One region of the Weissella sp. LMG 11983 genome, then DNA from elsewhere that is predicted to be linked to it. Evidence: a T-box and tRNA genes for the amino acid it is inferred to sense, from the RefSeq annotation. Region 1 holds a T-box; the other holds one or more tRNA genes.
The links. A T-box is a leader RNA that pairs with one kind of tRNA and senses whether it is charged. The one in region 1 lies ahead of thrS (threonine--tRNA ligase), so its partner is inferred to be a tRNA-Thr.

Region 1 (11,975 bases):
TAAATTTTTATGTCTATGGAATTGTTAGTGGCAAATCAGGTACAAAAAAACGCCGTACGACTAAAATCGTACGGCGTTTAATTTATGCAATCTAATGATTACTTGTTAACGGCTTCCTTGAAGTCCTTACCAGCCTTGAAGGCAGGTGCCTTTGCGGCTGCGATTTCAATTTCTGCACCAGTTTGTGGGTTGCGACCCTTACGTGCTGCACGCTCGCGAACTTCGAAAGTTCCGAAGCCTACCAAAGCAACCTTCTCGCCCTTAGCAAGTTCGTTCTTGATAACGTCCAACAATGCGTTAACTGTCTTAGCAGTTTCTGACTTTGGCAATTCAGTTTGTGCTGCAACCAAGTCGATCAATTCTGTCTTTGAAGCCATGTGATAATACCTCTTTATTAATTATTACCTGATTAGTATACGCTATGCATCGCAAAATACACAGCTTTTTATGCGAAATTCCTAAGCGGTCTTAGTGAATTTTTAAAAATGTATGCAAAATACATACCCATAAAAAGAGAATGCCGCTATAACTGGCAAGTTACAGCGGCTAAGAGAGAGAAAGAGAATTGGTTGTGTAAAGCATCACTGCTTTACGAGTATTAATATAACACCCCATGTATACGTTTGCAACCAATGACCTTGCCTATTCTCCTATTAGTCGGATTTCCTACACAAACGGCACAATTTCTTCACGATTGGTCAATTTTGCACCAGCTGCTTCATCAATAATAACTGTGACATTTGCATGCTTTTGTAAGATACTTGCAGGCATCTCCTCCGTCACAGGTCCTTCGATCATAGCTGCCACAGCATCCGCCTTCGCTGCACCATAGGCAACCAACAAAATTTGCTTCGCCTTCATGATGCTACCAATTCCCATTGAGTAGGCGTAGCGAGGCACTTCGTTTTCGTTCTCGAAGAAACGTGCATTCGCTTCGATTGTTGACTCAGTTAGCGTTACTTCGTGCGTCAAAGAGTCAAATGGCGTACCAGGCTCGTTGAACCCGATATGACCATTTTGACCCAATCCCAAAATTTGTAGATCGATTGGGTTGGCATCAATGATACCTTCGTAACGCTTCGTCTCAGTTTCGGTATCAGCCATACCGTCCGGCACGTAACTCTCCTTAAATGGCTTAGCGTTGAACAAGTGCTCGTTCATGAAGTAACGGTAGCTTTGCTCGTGCGTCCCTGGCAAGCCCTTGTATTCGTCCAAGTTGATTGAAATCTTATCAGAGAAATCCAAATCACTGGCCTTCAACTCATCATAAATTGAGATTGGCGTTGAACCAGTCGCCAACCCGAAAACTTGTGCGCCATTCTTAACAGCCTCTGCGAATACTTCGTACCCTGCGCGGCCACCAGCTTGTTGATCTTTAACTTGTAAAATCTTCATTTTATTTCCCCTTAAAAAATGCGTTCTGTGTTTTTATTTATCTTTGGTATAGACCAATTATAGACCAATTTCTAGACCAATTCAACTCAGAAAGTCATTTTTTTGTTTGAGGTTTTGTTAGTTGGTGGTTAGTGTCCGTCCTGACGGCCGGAGTGCTTGGCCCCTTCTAGAGCACGCTAACACGCACTGACAATGACCTGCAGGGAGCGGAGTCCACGCCGTTGGCGCGTACGCCTTTACCTCCCGTGGCTCTGAGCGGGAAACCCGCTAAGAACCCACACCTGCGGGTCAAGGTCTGCACGTGTCTATACGCGTGGCGGGGCCAAACACAGCAGCCAAGCAATACTCTGATTGTTTGATTGTCATCCACCACAATACCGCAGGTTGAACTGTTCACCTATTTGTTTTCCGGTAGATGTAAATCCGTGTCAGACTAGAACATCTCGGCTGCTGTGGCTGGGGGCGCCCCACGTATAGAACCGGACATGACCGGAGCGTGTCTCGACACGCGCAGGAAATCAGGCGGCTTCCTGCGAAGGAATAAGAGCCGCGTGAAAAGAAGCCCCCAGCCACTCCGACCAGAGGTCGGACACTCGCACAAACTACATACTGCAAACCAAAAAGACCTGACATCAGGAATTCCCTAACATCAGGTCTTTAATCGTTAATTATTATCCCTTAACGGCCTTTTCCAATGTTTCCATTGCGCGTGAGTGACGTGCAATATCTGACATCAACTCTGCTTCAAAGGCATCAACAGACTTTGACTTCGTGTCCGTTGAACCGAAGCGACGAATTGTAACCGTGTTGTTGTTAACTTCTTCATCACCGATAACCAACGTGTAAGGAACCTTAGACGTTTGAGCATCGCGAATCAAGTAACCCAACTTCTCGTTACGGTCTTCGTATTCGGCACGGATACCTTGCTTGATCAAACGATCAGCCAAGTCCTTAGCGAACTTACCGTGAGCATCGCGGTTAACAGGAATGATACGTACTTGGTGTGGTGCCAACCAAGTTGGGAACGCACCCTTGTACATTTCAGTCAAGTAAGCCGTGAAGCGCTCCATCGTAGAAATAATTCCACGGTGGATCATAACTGGACGGTGCAATTCACCATCTGGTCCGACGTAAGTAACATCGAAACGCTCAGGCAACAAGAAGTCCAATTGGATCGTTGACAACGTCTCTTCACCACCCAAAGCCGTCTTGATTTGCACGTCCAACTTTGGTCCGTAGAACGCAGCTTCACCTTCAGCTTCGAAGTAATCCAACTCCATGTCGTCCATGGCCTTCTTCAACATCGTTTGTGCCTTGTCCCACATGTCATCGTCATCGTAGTACTTTTCCGTGTTTTCAGGGTCACGGTATGACAAACGGAAACGGTAATCCGTGATATCAAAGTCAGCGTATACGTCGATCATCAAGCCCAAAATCTTCTTGAACTCGTCCTCGATTTGGTCTGGCATAACGAACGTGTGACCGTCGTTCAACGTCATTTCACGAACACGTGACAAACCAGTCAAGGCACCTGACTTCTCGTAACGGTGCATCATTCCCAATTCAGCAATTCGGAATGGCAACTCACGGTATGAACGTGGCTTGTGCTTAAACACCATGATGTGAGATGGGCAGTTCATTGGACGCAATTCCAAGAACTCGCCATCACCCATATCCATAGGTGGGAACATGTCATCGCGGTAGTGATCCCAGTGACCTGATTGCTTGTACAAGTTCAAGTTTGACATGATTGGCGTGTAAACGTGTTGGTAACCATCTTGCACTTCACGGTCAACAATGTAACGCTCCAACGTACGACGAATAGCAGCACCGTTTGGCATCCAAACAGCCAAACCAGCACCAACTTCTTGAGACGTGAAGAACAAGTCTTGCTCGGCACCGATCTTACGGTGGTCACGTTCCTTAGCTTCTTCACGGCGCTTCATTTCAGCATCCAAGTCTTCAGCCGTCCAGAATGCCGTTCCGTAAATACGTTGCAACATTGGGTTTGAAGACTTTCCACGCCAGTAAGCACCAGCAACTGACGTCAACTTAAAGTGCTTGATCCAGTTCGTTGATGGTACCAAACCACCACGATCCAATTCAACGTGCTCACCTTGCACAGCAATTGAGATGTGCTCATCGGCTGGCAAGTCGTTAATCAATTCAATCTTGTATGGATCGTTCTTGAACATTTCCAAAGCTTCGTCGCGCGTAATCTCACGAGAAACAATTGGCAAGTTTTCTGAAGCAATTTGCTTCATCATCTTTTCAATCTCAGGGAATTGCTCAGCTGAAATTTGGCTACCCTCAACCTTATCAGTATCGTAGTAGAAACCGTTGTCGATGGCTGGACCAACACCGTAGTGAATTTGGTCTGGGTACAAACGGTTCAAAGCTTGTGCCAACAAGTGAGAAACAGAGTGACGCAACAATTGCAATCCTTCTGCATCATCCTTTGTAATCAATGAGAAAGCACCATCTTCTTGAATGCCATCGTTCATACCAACGTAGTGACCGTTCAACTTACCTGAAACAGACTTCTTAGCCAATGACTTTGAAATACCGTTAGCAATTTCCAACGGCGTTACGCCAGCTGGGAATTCCTTCACAGCACCGTCTGGGAATGTAATCTTTACATCTGCCATATTGTGTAATCTCCTATTTAATCTGCGTGCGACTTGACGCGCGAAAAACAAAAACGTCCCGTTACAACAATTATACTTGTCGTAACGGGACGTTTGCACGCGGTACCACCCGAATTCGAGAGGGTTCCCCCTCACCTCATCGTCCCTTAACGCGGGAAACGGAACTGGTTCACCAGTTCGCTTGGAAGTAGTACCGTTCAACGACCGTTATCTGCCTCCCACCGATGGCAAACTCTCTATAAACAATCTTGTTCAACGACTTATCTTCGTCAACGCTTTATTCTTAACTTATTATACTCGAAAACTCGAAAAATGAAACCCTTAACTGTTGGTGCATCATTAGTTAACGCCTTCTTCTTCGCCAGGATTAAACCATGACGCATGAGCATTAGTCTTTTGGACCGTCAAGTCAAAATAGTGAACGATCTTATCTGGTGCATCGTGCCATTCCCACGACTTATCCAATGACGCTTTCGTAATAATACGATATTGCGTACTTGGAAATAAGCAACTGATAATCGTCAGTTGCGGTGATTGTGTTTGGCGCAACACGTTGGTATCTCCCTTATTTACCAAGATTTGGTTCGTCACCTTATATTCGTAAATACCTGACCGGTTTGCCATGTATATTGGCTGGCCATTTAACCAATCGCTCCCTTTCAGTTCACCATCAACAAGGTAAGGCGCATCCTGATTAAGTCTTTCCTGCAAGGCAGAAAAGCCAGTTTTACCATCATTAAAATTGTGACTAGCTAAGCCGTAATTCCCTTGTCCCATAAGCGGCACCTGTTTACCATCCGGATCATCAACCGTGCGATTCGCATAATTTGCCCCAGCATCTAAGCCAACCTCACTGTATGCATTATCGAAGATTGGTTGCAAAATTCCCAGTGATGGCATGCTGACAAAGCCTTGTTTATGCAAGCCTTCAGCGCGGTGGGTTTCCTTCATCATCCGATTAACAATAGCTTGTCGATCAGATAGGTTAATTTTCTCATTAGACACCTTAACCCGTTGCTTCAATTCTTCGTGTTGAATTGTGCCGCGGATATTCAACGTGTTCTCTTGGTACCCGTAATAGCCACCGGCTACGACACCTCCTACCAAGACAGCCGGCACGACTCGCCGTATTAGCTTACTCATTAGGTGCCCCTTTCGTTTCTCTTAGTCAGTCTATTCTAGTGCCAGAAAGGTCTGTGGACAAGTCAATCATCAGCAAATTATTTTTAAACGAACAAAAAGATTGGTATCAGCTACCAATCTTTTTGAGTTTCAATAAATTTAGTTAATTATTGCAAAGTTACGCCAGCCTCACGCGCTAGTTGACGCAATTCAGAAGATTCCAAATGTAAATCCGAACGTAGTCGCCCAAATGAAATCCCTGGCTTGTTGGCGACACGATCTTGAATACGCTTGATTTGACGCTCACGATACTCACTCTTGTGGGCACTTTCGTTTTCAACCGTCACGCTAAATTCTGATGCTGCAGACGTTGCAAAGGTATAGTTTAATTGTCCGACCCCTGTTGACATTGATGTAAAGTTAGCCATGATAGCCCCCCAATAACCGTACATTGACGATGTTTTTCTTTAAGATAGTTCCTATTATACGCCATTGTTCGTAAAAACGCGATTTTTTGTTTCTTATATCGACTTTTCGTTCATAAATAAATAAAAAATCCGATGTTTCAGATAGAAAAACATCGGATTTTTAAGTTAATTATCGTAGTTCAACACCCGCTTCACGCGCCAGTTGACGCAAATCAGCTGTTTCCAAATTCAAATCAGCGCGCAAACGCGCAAACGTGATATCTGGCTTAGTTGCCACACGATCTTGAATGCGCTTAATTTGTGCTTCGCGATAGTGGTTCGGACGACCGCTTGCGTTTTCTACTTTTACGCCAAATTCGGCTGCAGTAGATGTTGAAAATGAATAGTTCAACTTTCCAACACCCGTCGACATTGCTGAATAATCTGCCATAATGTTTCCCCCATATGACTATCTCTAATTTAGAAATATCATACAAGTCATATATGGCTGAATTGTGATTTGTTTCCGAAGTCTAAAGAAGCAAATTTTGTCCGTGAAGTCAAATAATAAAACCGGCAGTTGTAACATGACAACTCCCGGTTCTAATAATCGTTTATATTAAGCGTTAGCCTTTTCAATCAAAGCCTTCGTGAATGCTTGCAACTCTTCAGTTGCTTCAACATCAGGGCTCAAGTTAACCTTGACACCATCGGCACCCTTAGTAGCGCCTGACTTCTCAAACTGCGCTTCGAACTTGTCGATAGCAACGGCAAAGTCCTTACCGTAGAAGTCATCACCAGAACCTGAAACACCATAGACAATACCAGTCAAATCAGCGTCTTCCAAGTCCTCAAAGAAGTCCAATGACTCATCAGGAACAGTTCCCTTGTCAAACGTGTAAGGTACAACCACCACGATGTCAGTCTCATCGGCTGAAATGTCGTGTGGGTCAATCATTGAGATGTCTTCCTTCGTCACTTCAACACCTTCTGATTCGAACGTGTCGATGATAACGTCCGCAACATCTTCATTGTTACCAGTAATTGTAGCGTAAAATACACGAGCCTTCATGATAATCTACCTCTTTTAAAATCTGTCATTTCGTATTTGTTGATACAAGTATATTGCGAATACGAAACACTTTCAAATTAAAAGGGGTGGTTATCGTATTCAATCCAAGATTCGTGTAAATCTTGAATACGCTTAAACATCTTTTGCATGTCCAAAGTTGAGAACGTTACCAAAACAGGGCGTCCGTGTGGGCAGTTGTATGGGTTCTCTGAGTGTGACAATTGATCAATCAAGCCCTTGGCCTCGAAGTCATTCATTGACCAGTTAGCCTTGATTGATCGCTTGCAGGCCATCATAATCGCCGTACGCTCACGGAACTGGGCAGTCGTTAGATTGCCATCACGCAAAATCCAATCAACCATTTCACGAATCGTATCTTCTTCTTGTCCCTTCTCAAACCAACCCGGGTGTTCACGGACAATCACCGCGTCGTCCCCAAATGGCTCCAAATGCAACCCAACCTTAGCTAGCTCGGCTTCGTGTGATTGAATCTTCAAGATATCGATCTTAGGATATTCCAACACGATTGGCACCAGCAACTTCTGCATTTCCATGCCGACTTTACCAATTTCTTCACGGTAGTACTCATATTTCACACGCTCTTGGGCAGCGTGTTGGTCAATCAAGTACAACCCTTCTTCAGATTGTGCAAACAAGAACGTACCGTGCATTTGACCAATATAGTCAAGCTTGGGGAAGCTTTGCCCGTGCTCATCAACCGCCGTAATGGTGTCATCCTTCAGGTCTAGTGATTCTTGCTCAGCTGCCATCGTCACGCCCCCTTCATCAAAGGGGTTAACTGCATCGGCATCTTGATACTTTTCAGCGAATTCACTCACCGCGGTTCCATCAAGCTCATCTGCATTATGCACAACAACTGGCGCAATATCATCAACCGAGAAGTTATCAGCCAGCTTTTCGTAATCTGCTGTCGACATAGGGGCTGGGTGATTGGCAGGTGTATCCGGTGCATATGAGCTAACATATGGCTTTGACGATTCGTTTAGCTGCGCCAAGAACGCCTCGTCATTTTCAGCTGCGTTTTGCTCCTCGCCTAGATAGTTTTCGTAGGCGTTCGGAATCAAATTCTGGTTCGCAAAGCGTTCCTTAACTGTCCGCTCAATCAAATCCATCAACTGACTTTCCTTAGAAAGACGAACTTCATGCTTTTGTGGGTGCACGTTCACATCGACCAATAGCGGATCCATCGTAATTTGCAAAACAGCAATTGGGAAACGACCGACCATCAACTTTGATCCATACCCCTTAACAAGAGCGCGACTCAGGTTGAAGTTCTTGATATAACGTCCGTTAATCAAAATTGAAATGTATGAACGATTAGCACGCGTCAATTCAGGCAGTGAGATATAACCGTTCAACTCAAAGTCATTGTCCTCAGCCTAAATCGCCAACATCTTACGGGCTTGTTGTACACCGTAAATCGAAGCAATGACCTGTTGTAGATTGCCGTTACCTGCTGTACGCATTACTTCGTTGCCGTTGTGTGATAGACGGAATGAAATATCAGGATAACTCATCGCTAAACGATTAATCACATCCACAATCTGTGCTAATTCCGTCGATTGTGACTTCAAGTACTTCAAACGGGCTGGGGTGTTAAAGAACAGCTCTGACACCGTAATATCGGTTCCCTTGCGTGCCCCAGTACCGACTTCTTCAAGTAGTTCCCCACCCTTGTAGTGAACACGCGTACCTTGTGGCGCATCAGCAGTCGCCGTTTCTAGGACAACATCCGCAACTGACGCGATTGATGGCAACGCCTCACCACGGAACCCCAACGAGTGCACACGGAACAAATCATTACGTGACGTAATCTTAGACGTCGCATGACGCAAGAACGCTTTCTTAACTTGATCAGCCTCAATACCATCACCATCGTCAATAATGCGAATCGACTTTACACCAGCCTCTTCAACCAGCACATCGATTTGATGACTGTTAGCATCAATTGCATTTTCAACCAATTCTTTGACAACAGATGCAGGTCGTTCAATAACCTCACCGGCCGCAATTTGGTTAGCTAAAATATCTGATAATTCATGAATTTCTGCCATAACGCAGCCCTCTTATTACTTCATTTGCTTTTGCCACTCATTTAGTTTCATCATCGCATCAAGTGGCGTCATGCGATGTTGGTTTGCTTAATTTCATCCAAAATGGCTTGTAGCGCAGGATCAACTGCTGGTTCCAACGCAAACAAGTCAAGCTGCGTATCTTCTTCAACAACTGGCTCAGGTGTCGGCGTAACTGGTAGTTCAGCTAACTTGGCTGATACTGGTTGTGGTTGTACTAACGTTTCTGAAATCGTCACATCTTGGGCTTCAAGACTTGCCAAAATATCAGATGCCCGGGCAATCAATGAGTCTGGCAAGCCAGCCAACTTCGCCACGTTAATACCGTAACTTTGGTCAGCTGGACCTGTCAAAACCTTGTGTGAAAAGACCAATTCACCATTCTCTTCCGTTGCACCAACATGGACATTGCGCAAATGATCAAGCTCATCTGACAATGCCGTCAATTCGTGATAGTGAGTTGAGAAGAGCGTCTTGGCCTTGGTGTTATTGTGAACATACTCAATAATCGCTTGTGCCAAAGCCATACCGTCATACGTTGCCGTTCCGCGGCCCAACTCATCAAACAAAATCAGTGAACGCTTCGTCGCATTTTGCAATGCTGTATTGGCTTCGGCCATTTCAACCATGAACGTTGAATTTCCAGAAATCAAATCATCGGCGGCCCCAATACGGGTAAAGATTTGGTCGAAAATTGGTAGTTCCGCCTCACTAGCAGGGACATATGATCCAATTTGTGCCATCACGACTGTCAAGGCCAATTGGCGCATGTACGTTGACTTACCAGACATGTTCGGTCCAGTAATCAGCATAATCGTTTCGTCTTCGTCCATGTAGACGTCGTTAGCAACGTATGATTGGTGGCCCAACACCTTTTCAACAACCGGGTGGCGACCATCCTTGATAACCAACTTTTGGCTATCAACCAAGGTTGGGCGGGTGAACTTGTACTGCTCAGCTACCGTCGCAAGTGATTGCAAAACGTCCAGTTCAGCCAAAGTTGCCGCCAACTTTTGAATACGGGCAATGTTGTCCTTAATCTGGTCACGTACCTCGGTGAACAATTGGTATTCCAAATCGCTCGACTTTGTTTCAGCTTCCAGAATGATCTGCTCGCGTTCCTTCAATTCAGGCGTGATGAAACGTTCGGCATTTGCCAACGTTTGCTTACGCGTGTAACGGTCAGGGTCAAGCTTACCAATGTTAGCCTTCGTAACTTCAATGTAGTAACCAAAGACCTTGTTGAAACCAATCTTTAATGTACTAATACCAGTGGCTTCACGTTCTTTGGCTTCCAGCTCGGCTAGCCACTTCTTACCGCCCTTCATCACATCGCGGTACTCATCCAAACGGCTGTTGTATCCTGAGCGAATCACACCACCGTCAGTAACTGAAATAGGTGGTTCCTCGGCAATCGCCTTTGAAATCAAGATTTCGATATCTGACACTGGATCCATGCGACGTAGCAAATCACCAAAGACAGCTGGGTCTAAATCACCAAGCGTCACCATAATATCCGGCACTTGGCGCAATGAATTACGTAGTTGCAATAAGTCACGACCATTCGCCGTACCATAGGCGACACGGCCAGCCAAACGTTCCAAATCATAAACAGACTTCAACGTTTCTTGCAAAGCCGCGCGTGAGAAGAAGTCCTTTAACAATTCACCAATCTTGTCATAGCGGGCTTCAATGGTCTCGCGATCAAGCAACGGTTGCTCCAACCATTGCTTCAATGCACGCCCCCCCATCGCTGTCTTGGTATTATCCAACAACCACAAAAGTGTGCCTGAACGTTGTTGCGTACGCAAGTTAACCGTCAATTCCAAGTTAGCACGTGAATTACGGTCTAACTTGAGGTATTGCGCAATCTCATAAGGCGTTGCCATCTGCAAGTGATCCAATGAACGCTTTTGCGTTGTGAACAAATAAGCCAACAAAATATCAGCCGCTTCTTTTTGTTCTGGCACTTCCAGCTGTTGCGTCAAATATGACGTTTCAGCGTTGGCTGGCCCTTCTTCTTGCTTAGAAACCAAGATACCCAAACTTGTGAGGTTGGCCATCAATTCATCGGGCAACTCAGCGTTCGTCACAATTTCCTTCGTCTCCAAACGGCTGATTTCATTCAAAACGCCGTTCGTTGCTGAAACCGACGTCGCCTTCACTTCACCAGTTGAAAGGTCCGCATAAGCCAGTCCAAAGCCACCAACTGGCGTCATTGATAAGCTAACCAAGTAGTTGTTTTCCTTAGCCGCATCCGCTGTGTTGCGCATACGTGTTCCAGGTGTCACCAGTTGGACAACCTCACGGCGAACCATCCCCTCAGCTTCAGCCGGATTTTCCATTTGCTCAACAACGGCAACCTTATAACCCTTATCAACCAGAATATCGATATAGTTTTGTGCGGCGTGGTGAGGCACACCCGCCATCGGAATTGGTTCAGCAGAATTCTTATTACGTTGTGTCAACGTCAACTCCAAAAGTTGTGACCCTAACACCGCGTCATCATTAAATAATTCATAAAAATCGCCTAGACGATAAAACAAAAACGCATCAGGGTATTGCGCCTTAATTTCGTTATATTGTTTCATCATTGGTGTTTCTTTTGGCTTAGCCATTATGCAAACTTTCCTTCCCCATCAAAATGTGCAAAAACGCCCACCGGTTCAGCGCCGGTAAGCGTTCATTTTTTAATCTTCGTCCTTGAACAAATCTGCCAAGCCAGCCAAAGGTGTATTGGCTTGTGCTGGTGCTTCTTCTTGCTTTTGTTCAAAATCGTCTTCAGAAATGACAGCCCAGCCCTTACCTTCTGGCATTGGTTGGTCCTTCTCTTCTTCCGTCAAGACTTGAAGTGGCACTGACAAAGCAACGTATTCCATCAACGCTTGATCAAAATCAATCAACCCATCTTCAATCAAAATAACTGAGTCTTCGATTTCGTAACGATCAGCGTGCTCTTCGTTTTGCAAGTAAACTTCATCGATATCGAAATCAACATCCATTTCAACCGGCGTCAATGAACGCGTTGATGGCGTCACCAACTTCCCATTCACGTTAGCGTGAATAATGATATCTTCACGATCAGCTTGCGCAAATCCAGTAACCGTCAGCGGTGTAACGTCCAATACAACGTCACCAAAAGTTGCCAACAAAGGCTCCTTCAAATCAACGACCTCACTGAATTGCAATGATTTAGTCTTGTACTTTTGGAGTTCAGCATATTGCCACTTCATGTGAT
Region 2 (11,975 bases), 250 kb from region 1:
AGATTCGCGAAGGCGATACTGTTAAGCGCACTGGTCGTATCATGGAAGTGCCTGTTGGTGAGGGATTGATCGGACGTGTTGTTAACGCATTGGGTCAACCAATCGACGGAATGGGACCAATTAACACGACGAGCACTCGTCCTGTTGAAGTAAAGGCCCCAGGTGTTATGGAGCGTAAGTCTGTTTTCGAGCCACTACAAACTGGTTTGAAGGCCGTCGACGCTTTGGTTCCAATTGGACGTGGACAACGTGAATTGATCATCGGTGACCGTAAGACTGGTAAGACGTCTGTAGCCATCGATACAATCTTGAACCAAAAGGATCAAGACATGATCGTTATCTACGTGGCTATTGGTCAAAAGGATTCAACTGTGCGTACGCAAGTTGAAACTTTGCGTCAAATGGGCGCTTTGGATTACACGATTGTTGTGTCAGCCGGTCCTTCAGAACCAGCTCCTATGTTGTACCTGGCTCCTTATGCCGGTGCAGCTATGGGTGAAGAGTTCATGTACAACGGCAAGCACGTCTTGATTGTGTACGATGATTTGTCAAAGCAAGCTACGGCTTACCGTGAGCTGTCATTGATTCTTCGTCGTCCTCCTGGACGTGAAGCCTACCCTGGTGACGTCTTCTACTTGCACTCACGTTTGCTAGAACGTGCTGCTAAGTTGTCAGACGAATTGGGTGGCGGTTCAATGACTGCTTTGCCAGTTATCGAAACGCAAGCGGGTGACGTTTCTGCGTACATCCCAACTAACGTTATCTCAATCACTGACGGACAAATCTTCTTGGATGCCGACCAATTCTACGCCGGTGTTCGTCCTGCCATCGATGCCGGAACTTCTGTTTCACGTGTTGGTGGTGACGCCCAAATTAAGGCGATGAAGAAGGTTGCCGGAACGTTGCGTTTGGACTTGGCTTCATTTAAGGAGTTGGAGTCATTCGCACAATTCGGTTCTGACTTGGATGCGGCAACGCAAGCTAAGTTGGCCCGTGGTCGTCGTACGGTTGAGTTGTTGAAGCAACCATTGCACCAACCATTGCCAGTTGAAGAGCAAGTTTTGTCATTGTACGCCTTGACTCGTGGCTTTATGGATGATGTCGCTGTTGAAGATATCCAACGCTTCGAATCAGAAATGATTGCTGCTGTTCGTGCTTCACACAACGACTTGTTGCAAACGATTGTTGACACAAAGGACTTGCCTGATGCAGATGCTATGAACGCCGCTATTACGGAGTTCAAGGCAACCTTTGCGCCAAGTGCCCAATAATTAGGGAGGGGCGATAAATGGCAGCTTCTTTGCAAGATATTCAACGCCGAATTGCCTCAACAAAAAAGACGCGACAAATCACGAGTGCCATGCAAATGGTCTCAACGGCTAAGTTGAGCCAAATTCAACGTCACGGTGGATCATACACAACGTATGCTAACGCCTTGCATGACGTTGTGGCTCACTTGTCTAATGCGCACATCAACAATGTTTCTGGTACTTTGCTAGAACAACGTGATGTGAAGAAGGTTGGCTTCTTGGTCATCTCTTCTGATCGTGGTTTGGTTGGTGGTTATAACTCAACGCTATTGAAGGGTATGATGGCGATTATCGAAGAGCGTCAATTGACGCCTGACCAAGTGGTTATTTTGGCCGTTGGTGGTAATGCCTCAGACTTCTTCAAGAAGCGTGGCTACAACGTTGCGTACGAGTACCGTGGTGTGTCTGACGTGCCTACCTTTAACGAGGTTCGCGAAATCGTTAAGACCGTTACGACGATGTACGATAACGAAGTCTTTGATGAGTTGACTGTTGCATACCAACACTTCGTATCACGTATTCAAAATGAATTGCGTTTGGAGAAGATGTTGCCAGTTTCTACTGACGACATGGAACCAACGTCTGAAGATTCAGTGAAGGCGGATTACGAAATGGATCCTTCTCCAGAACAAATTCTTGGTGTGGTTTTGCCACAATATGCTGAGAGTTTGGTCTACGGTGCTATCTTGGATGCCAAGACGGCTGAGCACGCGGCTTCTGCCAACGCGATGTCATCTGCAACTGATAACGCTAAGGAAATCATCCGTACGTTGGAATTGCAATTTAACCGTGCGCGTCAAAGTGCGATTACGACGGAAATTACAGAAATTACAGGTGGTATGGCTGCTTTGGATTAATCCAAGCGTCATAGCAACCTTTTGAAATGAAGGAAGGAAACGACAATGAGTACCGGACGTGTTGTTCAAGTCATTGGTCCAGTCGTCGACGTTGCCTTTCCATCAGGAACTCAAGTACCTGACATCAACAACGCTTTGATCATCGATAAGGGTGAGCAAGGTACGTTGACGGTCGAAGTATCTTTGGCTTTGGGTGATGGTGTCGTACGTACGATCGCCATGGACTCAACTGATGGTTTGCAACGTGGAATGGCCGTAGAAGACACTAATGCACCAATTAGTGTGCCTGTCGGTGAAGCTACGTTGGGACGTGTGTTCAACGTTTTGGGTAACCCCGTTGATGGTGGTGAAGAGTTGGGTGAGGATGTTCCTCGTGACCCTATCCACCGTGAGGCCCCAGCTTACGACCAATTGGCCACATCTACTGAAATCCTTGAAACTGGTATCAAGGTTATCGATTTGTTGGCACCTTACATCCGTGGTGGAAAGATCGGATTGTTTGGTGGTGCCGGAGTTGGTAAGACAGTTTTGATTCAAGAGTTGATTCACAATATCGCTCAAGGTCACAACGGAATCTCTGTATTTACTGGTGTTGGTGAGCGTACCCGTGAAGGTAACGACATGTACCACGAAATGCAAGATTTAGGAGTTTTGAAGCAAACGGCCATGGTTTATGGTCAAATGAACGAGCCTCCTGGAGCACGTATGCGTGTTGCGTTGACTGGTTTGACAATCGCTGAGCACTTCCGTGATGTTAACGGACAAGACGTGTTGTTGTTTATCGACAACATCTTCCGTTTCACGCAAGCTGGTTCAGAGGTTTCAGCCTTGTTGGGACGTATCCCATCAGCCGTTGGTTACCAACCTACGTTGGCAACTGAAATGGGTCAATTGCAAGAGCGTATTACGTCAACGCAAAAGGGTTCAGTTACGTCAATCCAAGCCGTTTACGTGCCTGCCGATGACTATACTGACCCTGCTCCTGCGACGACATTTGCCCACTTGGATGCCACGACTAACTTGGAGCGTGCTTTGACGCAACAAGGTATCTACCCAGCCGTGGATCCATTGGCATCAACGTCAACTGCTTTGACGCCTGAGATTGTTGGTCAAGAGCACTACGAAGTGGCTACGGAAGTACAACGTACTTTGCAACGCTACCGTGAGTTGCAAGACATCATCTCAATCTTGGGTATGGATGAGTTGTCAGATGAAGAGAAGACGATCGTTAACCGCGCTCGTCGTATTCAATTCTTCTTGTCACAACCATTCTCAGTCGCTGAGACGTTTACTGGTTTGAAGGGTGAGTACGTACCAGTTGCTGAAACTGTACGTAGCTTCAAGGAAATCTTGGAAGGTAAGTACGACCAATACCCTGAAGATGCCTTCCGTAACGTTGGTGTCATCGAACAAGTAGCTGAAAAGGCTGCTACGATGGCTCAATAGTGAGGGCGCGCCATGAATGAACACAGCCTACATGTTAAGGTGGTAACGCCGAACGGTGTCGTGTTCGATTATGAGACTGCTACGTTGGTTGTGCTTAGCACGACTGGCGGTGAAGTAGGTGTCATGGCGAACCACGCACCAATTATCGCTGCTTTGAAGGTTAGCGAAGTTAAGATTGTCGATGACGTCAACGGTGTTGAAGAACGCCTTGCCGTTAGTGGCGGTTTTGCCGAGTTTTCTTCAAACGAGTTGACGGTTGTCGCTGACGCTGCAGAGCGTGCTGCTGACATCGACATTACTCGTGCGGAGTCAGCCAAGGAACGCGCTGAGCGCCGTTTGGCTGATGATAACTCAACTCGTGATGTGGAACGTGCACAGGTCGCTTTGTTGCGTGCCGTAAACCGTATCCACGTTGCTTCTGGAAAGAAGTAATAGATTGCGAATTTAAGGGTCTTGAACATTTTGTTCAAGGCCCTTTTTGTGTACAAAATGGTACACTAGAAGCAATGATATTGTGAGGGGAATGCGAGAATGAAATTTGGAAAACTTGTTGGTGCCGGTCTGGTCGTCGTTGCGTTGGCTGGTGGTGGTTATTGGTTATTGCACCAAGACCAACCAGCCGAGAAGACACAAACAACAACCAAGCAACCAGCAAAGCAACAATCAAGCAGTGAAAAGAAGGCTTATCCGGTGACGATTAAGCCAGGCAGCGAAGAAGCAACGCTATTAATGGTTGTAAATAAGAAGCACCCATTGCCTGCTGATTATAACCCATACAATGGTGGCTTGAGTCCACGCACCGAAACGGCTAAGAACCAACTGATTGCGGCGATGAAGCAAGCCGGCTTTGACGTTGGTGATACAGTGTCTGGCTACCGTGGCTACGATTATCAAAAGACGTTGTACGATGGTTATGTTGCGTCTGAAGGTCAAGCTGAAGCCGATGCAGTGTCAGCGCGTCCTGGCTACTCAGAACACCAATCAGGGTTGGCGTTCGATTTGCGTAACGGTAGCGGTGGCTTGTTTGCGGAAGGTGGTTCTGATCCAGCTGCCGCAAAGTGGTTACGTGACAATGCCTACAAGTATGGCTTGATTGTCCGTTACCCAGCTGACTTAACGAGTTCAACCGGCTATTCTCACGAGGAATGGCACATGCGCTATGTTGGCATGACCGCTGCCAAGGTGATCAAGGAACAAAATATTTCTCTTGAGCAATACACTGGTAATGCCGGTGGCGATTACAACAAGACCAAGAGCGAGGATATTCCAGCGCTTGAAGAGTACACGGCAAAATACAGCGACCGCTTAACTAAATAAGGGAGTTTTAAGCACGCGCAAAATTTGCTAAAATAGAATTAATTATGATTTGAGAAAGCAGGACGACACGATGATTGTATTATCGGGAACTATTGGAGCTGGGAAGACCAGTTTGACGACGATGCTCGCTGAGCACTTGGGAAGTGAAGCATTTTATGAGTCCGTAGATGACAACCCAATTTTGCCTTTGTTCTACGAGAATCCAAAGAAGTACGCGTTCTTGCTACAAAATTATTTCTTGAACAAGCGTATGGATAACATCAAGGACGCACAAGGAAGCAAGTTGAACGTTATCGACCGTTCAATCTTTGAGGACTTGTTGTTGTTCCAATTGAACGCTGACTTGGAACGTGCAACGCAAACTGAAGTTGCTATCTACGGTGATTTGTTGAACAACATGATGGAGCAAGTTGATTTTTCTGACGATGCCATCGTGAAGACGCCAGATTTGTTGATTTACATCCACGTTAGCTTCGATACGATGTTGGCCCGCATTCAAAAGCGTGGTCGTGACTTTGAGCAAATCGACCACGATCCATCATTGTACGATTACTACAAGAAGTTGAACGAACGCTACATTGCTTGGTTCGAAAGTTATGATCGTTCACCAAAGCTAAGTATCGATGGTGACAAGCACGACTTTGTGAATGACCCAGAAGCCGCTAAGGCGGTTTTGGCATTGATCGACGAAAAGATTGATGAATTGGGTTTGCGTGATTAATTAGGAGAATAAGAATATGTTAGATATGAAGTTGATCCGTAACGAAACGGAAAGCGTCAAGGAACGTTTGGCAACGCGTGGTGTTGATCCATCAGAAATTGATGCATTGATTGCTGACGATGCTAAGCGTCGCGAATTGTTGGTACAAACTGAAGAGTTGAAGGCTCGCCGTAACACGGTTTCAGACGAAATTGGTTTGAAGAAGCGCAACAAGGAAGATGCTTCAGAGACGATTGCCGAGATGCAAGCAGTATCTGCAAAGATCAAGGAATTGGACGAAGAAGTTGCCAAGGTTGACGAGGCTATCCAAGACCGCATGTTGCACTTCCCTAACTTGCCAAACCCAACGATTCCAGTTGGTGCTGACGAAGAAGCTAACCGCGAAGAGCGTACTTGGGGAGAAATTCCTTCATTCGACTTCAAGCCAAAGGCCCACTACGAAATTGGTGAAGACCTTGGTATCTTGGATTGGGAGCGCGGTGCTAAGGTTGCCGGTGCTCGCTTTGTCTACTACGTTGGTCAAGGTGCCCGCCTAGAGCGTGCCGTTTACAACTTCATGTTGGACGAGCACCAAAAGGAAGGTTACAAGGAAATGATCACGCCATACATGGTTAAGGATGCTGCTATGTTTGGTACGGGACAATACCCTAAGTTCATGGAAGACGCTTACCGTGTTGGAACTAACGACGATATGACGTTGATTCCGACGGCCGAAGTGCCTTTGACGAACTACTTCCGCGAAGAAGTAATCGATGCTGACAAGTTGCCATACTCAGTAACGGCTGTTTCACCATCATTCCGTCAAGAAGCTGGTTCAGCTGGACGCGACACACGTGGTTTGATTCGTATGCACCAATTCAACAAGGTTGAAATGGTTAAGTTTACGAAGCCTGAGCAATCATACCAAGCATTGGAAGACATGACGGCTAACGCTGAAAACATCTTGCAAAAGTTGAACTTGCCATACCACGTTATCACGTTGTCAACGGGAGACATGGGATTCTCAGCTGCCAAGACTTATGACTTGGAAGTTTGGATGCCTGAGCAAGACATCTACCGTGAGATTTCATCAGTTTCAAACACGGAAGCCTTCCAAGCACGTCGCGCACGTATCCAATACCGTGACGAAGAAGGTAAGTTGCAATTTGTACACACGTTGAACGGTTCAGGTTTGGCTGTTGGACGTACGGTTGCTGCTATTTTGGAGAACTACCAAAACGAAGACGGAACGGTTACGATTCCTGAAGTTTTGCGTCCATACTTCGGTGCCGACAAGATCGTGCCAGAAGACACGTTGTAAAATTAAACATTATTTAGCTCAACAATCGTTTTTGGTTGTTGGGCTTTTTTGTTTTTGGGTTTTTATGTAGTGATTAGTGTCGACGCGTTGCGTCGAGTGGCTGGGGGCTTCTTTAGGCCCGCTAAACGAGGAGTGTCAAAATAGTGGCGGGCGGAGTCCCGAGCAAGCTCGGTGCACCTTTACCCCTTATAGCACTAAGCGGTAAAACCGCTAAGTGCTACTGCCACATATTTAGCCACTCCTCGTTCTATACGCGGGGCGCCCCCAGCCACAGCAGTCGAGATGTTCTTGTCTGTTTGAGATTTACATCTACCGGAAAATAAAAGAGTGAACAGTTCACTTTGCAGTAAGATGGTGGATGAAAATCAAACAAATAGAGTATCGATTGGCTGCTGTGCTTGGCCCTGCCGCGCGTATAGACACGTACTGGCCTTGACCCGCAGGTGTGGGTTCTTAGCGGGTTTCCCGCTTAGAGCCACGGGAGGTAAAGGGAAACGCAGCTTGCTGTGGTTCGCGCTCCCTGCAGGTCATGGTCAGTTCGTGTTAGCGTGCCTTAGAAGGGGCCAAGCACTCCGACCGACAGGTCGGACACAAACCACCAAACCTCTTTTCCACACGACCACATTTTCTTCATATTTCAGGCAAATAATGCATAAGTTATTTGTAAATAATAAGTATATTAAGTAATGCGTTACGGAACGATGACTGTGGCGCGATAAGAGTGAGGAAAAGATATGCGTAAGGTTACGAAGCAAATGATGGTGGGGTTGATGGCAGCAGGTGTGTTGGCATCAGTTGGGACGAGCGCGAGTGCCGCTTTGGTTGACCCAGGCCTACAATCAACGAAGGCGGGTGTTGTGGTTGACGCCCAAACTGGTCAAGTTATCGCCGACCAAAACGGAACGGAGCGTTTGCCAATCGCTTCAACGACTAAGTTGATTACGATGTACATGGTTAAGGAAGCGGTTAAGTCAGGTAAGATTTCATTGTCACAAAAGGTGAAGGTGCCTGAGGATATCGCGGCCTTCAGTCAAGACTTGTCAGTGGCAAATACACCAATGACGGCTGAAAAGACGTACACAGTACAACAATTGATCGACGCGATGATGGTGCCATCTTCAAACGGTGCTGCTTTGTTGTTGGCAAACTTGTTGGGTGGTAGCCAAGCTAAGTTTGAAAAGATGATGGAAGCTAAATTGGAGAGCTGGGGCATTGCTGGTGTGAAGATTTACTCACCATCAGGTTTGACGAACGGCGACATGAAGAAGTTTAAGGACTCATCAGCTGACGACGATGTTGAAAACGAAATGTCAGCCCGTGAATTGGCTGTGGTGGCTCGTCGCTTGGTAGTGGATTACCCTGACGTTTTGAAGACGGCACAACAAAAGACGGTTGAGTTCCCTGCTGTTTCAGGTGGTACTGAAACGATGAACAACACGAACGAATTGTTGGGTAACGAAACGTTTGATTTGAACTGGCTTGGTTTGAAGACAGGAACGACACCTAACGCCGGTGGAAACTTTGTTGGTGTAACGAAGATTCAAGGCCGTCCGGTTGTCTCAGTTGTTTTGAATTCAGGTGACAATGCTGATGCCGCTGCTAAGTTCAATGCAACTTTGACAATGGTTAAGAAGGCTGACGATGCGGTTAAGGTGCAAAAGGTGGCCTTAGGTTTGAAGCCGGCTAAGAACACGGTCTCAGTTTTGACGGCCAAGGACGGTAAGGTTTCATACAAGACTAAGGGAACGGCTACGTTCTTCGTACCAGCTGGTGAGTCAGCAACGACGAAGGCAGTCAACGCAAAGTTGAGCAAGAAAATCACAGCACCATTGAAGCAAAACGAGAAGTTGGGAACGGCGCAATTGGAATCATCATTTGCAGCAGCCAACGACTGGTTGACGGGTGCCCCTGAAGTTGAGTTGGTCTCAGTTTCAGAAGAGCCACGTGCGAACTGGTTCGCAACAACTTGGCGTGGTATGTTCGGCAAGAGCAACTATGACATTACGGCAACTAAATAATTAGAGAGAAGGGTGATCACGACGGGTGGTCGCCTTTTTTGTATGAAATGCGTTTTTTATATGAAAAAAAGTATTGCCAAACGGCATCGAGGCGAGTATTATATATCAAGTGGTTAGGCGACATGCCTACCGGGGCCGCTGCCAAGCGTTCCAAAATAACAAAGTTTGAAAAAAGTGTTGACACTTGCTTCTGTACTTGTTATTATATAAAAGTTGTTTCAAGCGAATAACTTGAAAAGACGTCTGTTGCGGATGTGGCGGAACTGGCAGACGCGCTGGATTTAGGTTCCAGTGCCTTCGGGCGTGCAGGTTCGATTCCTGTCATCCGTATTATCGGTTATCCGATAGACATGCCGACTTAGCTCAGCTGGCAGAGCACTTCACTAGTAATGAAGGGGTCGCTGGTTCGAATCCAGTAGTCGGCATTTGATGCGAATATAGTTCAGTTGGTAGAACGCTACCTTGCCATGGTAGAGGTCGCGGGTTCGAATCCCGTTGTTCGCTTCTGATTCTTTATAGGATCAAATTAATTAAATAATGGGCTTATATGCTAATTGGATAAACACCCCGGCTACGAACCGGGTATTGCAGGTTCGAGTCCTGCTAGGCCCATCGATTGGGAAAACCATCAAGTAATAACTTGGTGGTTTTTCTGTCGTGTTTTACCACAAGATTTCGAACTGAATAGGCAAACTTGTTTGGTACGATTTACATAATCGATTAAGTGTGAAATTTTTTGTTTGGTTTTTGTGTTTAATGGTAAACTTACCATAAGTCAGAAACGACGTGACGAATTATTGGCATGAGTGAACAGCACGTTCTATAATAATGTCAACATTGGTCAAGGAGGCACGAAGATGGCTGAACAAAATATGTCAGACTATATCGAAGCATATCTCAAACAGATTTTGCAGCAATCAGAACAGATTGAAATTCGGCGCGCAGAGCTTGCGGAACGAATTCAACGTTGTGCCTTCGCAGATCAACTATGTCATTAAGACACGGTTTTCAATTCAACAAGGGTATCGCGTGATTTCAAAGCGTGGTGGCGGTGGCTTTATCCGCATTGAGCGGGTGCCGCTGAGGGCTGATCCTCATTATATTGAAGAATTGTTATCAAGTCTTTCTGATCAAGTGAGTGTTCGTGAGGTTCGCGATATTTTATCAAGCCTAGTACGCGATGAGATATTAACGGAACGGGAGCAGGAGCTGTTGCTGACAATGTTGTCGAAGGAAGCGTTGGACGTTGGGGATGTTCAAGTTGAAGGACGTCTACGCGGACGATTGCTACGTCAATTATTAAACCGAATGCGGTTTGAAAGTGAGCGTAATTAATATGGATAATCAATACACACCAAGCGCCAAGAACGTACTTGTTTTGGCGCAAGAACAAGCAAAGTATTTTAAGCACCAAGCAGTTGGTACTGAGCACCTTTTGTTGGCTTTGGCCATCGAGAAGGAAGGTATCGCCAGCAAGGTGATGCAACAATTTAATATCTCTGACGATGATATTCGTGAGGAGATTGAGCGATTCACGGGTTACGGTACGTTGTCACGTGCTGAAAAGGAAGCTTACTTGCCATACTCACCAAAGGCTGGTGAAGTTTTGCAAATGGCTGGTGAAGAAGCACGCAACATGCAACAAGGCCGCGTTGGTACAGAACACATCTTGTTGGCATTGTTGGCTGATGATTCAATTTTGTCATCACGTATCTTGATTTCATTGGATGCAAATCCTGGTGAGATGCGTCGTGTGATTTTGCGTAAGCTTGGTATCAATGATACGGCCCGCAAGAAGGATGCTCGTGGTGGCCGTCGTGGTAACCAACAAGCACAAGAAGGAACGCCAACCCTTGATTCATTGGCGCGTGATTTGACGCAACAAGCGCGTGAGCACCGCATGGATCCAGTTGTCGGCCGTTCTGCTGAAGTTAAGCGTGTCATCCAAATTTTGTCACGTCGTACGAAGAACAACCCAGTCTTGATTGGTGAGCCTGGTGTTGGTAAGACGGCGATTGCTGAAGGTTTGGCACAAAAGATTGTTGCTGGGGATGTACCAGCTGACATGGCGAAGAAGCGTTTGATGATGCTTGATATGGGTTCTTTGGTTGCCGGCACGAAGTATCGTGGTGAGTTCGAAGACCGTTTGAAGAAGGTTATCGACGAAATCCAACGCGACGGAAACGTTATCTTGTTCATTGATGAGTTGCACACGTTGATTGGTGCGGGTGGTGCAGAAGGTGCCATCGACGCCTCAAACATCTTGAAGCCAGCTTTGGCTCGTGGTGAGTTGCAAACGATTGGTGCGACAACGTTGGATGAGTACCAAAAGTACATTGAAGCCGATGCTGCGTTGGAGCGTCGTTTTGCCCAAGTGCAAGTTGATGAGCCAACGGAAGCCGATGCAATTGAAATCTTGAAGGGCTTGAAGTCACGTTATGAGCAACACCACCAAGTTGCCATTTCAGATGATGCAGTTGTTGACGCTGTTAAGTTGTCAGTTCGCTACATCACGGACCGCTTCTTGCCAGACAAGGCCATCGACATCATGGACGAAGCTGCGGCTAAGGTCCGTATCGATCGTTCAGGTCACAAGACGCCATTGGCTAAGTTGGAAGAGAAGTTGCAAGCGATCCGCGCTGAAAAGGATGCCGCTATCGAGTCTTTGGACTTTGAATTGGCAGCGCAACTTCGTAAGAAGGAAATGACGCAAAAGAAGAAGGTTGATAAGTACATCGCCGAACGTGATGCTGAGCAACCTGAAGGTACGTCAAACTACGACTTGGAAGTGACGACGCACGATGTTGCTGAAGTGGTTTCAGAGCAAACTGGTATTCCGCTAACGCAAATGGAAAAGTCAGAGCAAGAGCGTTTGTTGAACTTGGAGAGGGTTTTGCACGACCGTGTTATCGGTCAAGACGAAGCTGTTTCAGCAATCGCCCGTGCCATCCGTCGTGCTCGTTCAGGTTTGAAGGATCCACAACGTCCAATTGGAACGTTTATGTT

Region 2: it has a tRNA-Thr gene. The T-box ahead of thrS (threonine--tRNA ligase) is inferred to sense a tRNA for this amino acid. The anticodon was not compared.

Annotation. Positions count from the first base shown of each region.
Region 1 covers NZ_JAOZFD010000001.1:526,481-538,455, forward strand. Annotated here, with positions in the region: gene OIT45_RS02860 (HU family DNA-binding protein) at 99-377, opposite strand; gene OIT45_RS02865 (glucosamine-6-phosphate deaminase) at 667-1,395, opposite strand; gene thrS (threonine--tRNA ligase) at 2,067-4,043, opposite strand; T-box leader at 4,126-4,325, opposite strand; gene OIT45_RS02875 (class A sortase) at 4,383-5,186, opposite strand; gene OIT45_RS02880 (hypothetical protein) at 5,333-5,593, opposite strand; gene OIT45_RS02885 (hypothetical protein) at 5,763-6,023, opposite strand; gene OIT45_RS02890 (flavodoxin domain-containing protein) at 6,192-6,644, opposite strand; partial or broken gene mutL (DNA mismatch repair endonuclease MutL) at 6,722-8,719, opposite strand; partial or broken gene mutS (DNA mismatch repair protein MutS) at 8,735-11,355, opposite strand; gene OIT45_RS02905 (YceD family protein) at 11,428-11,970, opposite strand; partial or broken gene OIT45_RS02910 (nucleotidyltransferase) at 11,975-11,975, opposite strand, start outside.
Region 2 covers NZ_JAOZFD010000001.1:781,051-793,025, reverse strand. Annotated here, with positions in the region: gene atpA (F0F1 ATP synthase subunit alpha) at 1-1,271, shown strand, start outside; gene OIT45_RS04265 (F0F1 ATP synthase subunit gamma) at 1,289-2,167, shown strand; gene atpD (F0F1 ATP synthase subunit beta) at 2,213-3,613, shown strand; gene OIT45_RS04255 (F0F1 ATP synthase subunit epsilon) at 3,626-4,045, shown strand; gene OIT45_RS04250 (D-alanyl-D-alanine carboxypeptidase family protein) at 4,145-4,930, shown strand; gene OIT45_RS04245 (deoxynucleoside kinase) at 5,001-5,651, shown strand; gene serS (serine--tRNA ligase) at 5,668-6,951, shown strand; gene OIT45_RS04235 (serine hydrolase) at 7,686-8,969, shown strand; tRNA gene OIT45_RS04230 (tRNA-Leu) at 9,218-9,299, shown strand; tRNA gene OIT45_RS04225 (tRNA-Thr) at 9,322-9,394, shown strand; tRNA gene OIT45_RS04220 (tRNA-Gly) at 9,401-9,473, shown strand; tRNA gene OIT45_RS04215 (tRNA-Arg) at 9,509-9,581, shown strand; partial or broken gene OIT45_RS04205 (CtsR family transcriptional regulator) at 9,827-10,304, shown strand; gene OIT45_RS04200 (ATP-dependent Clp protease ATP-binding subunit) at 10,306-11,975, shown strand, end outside.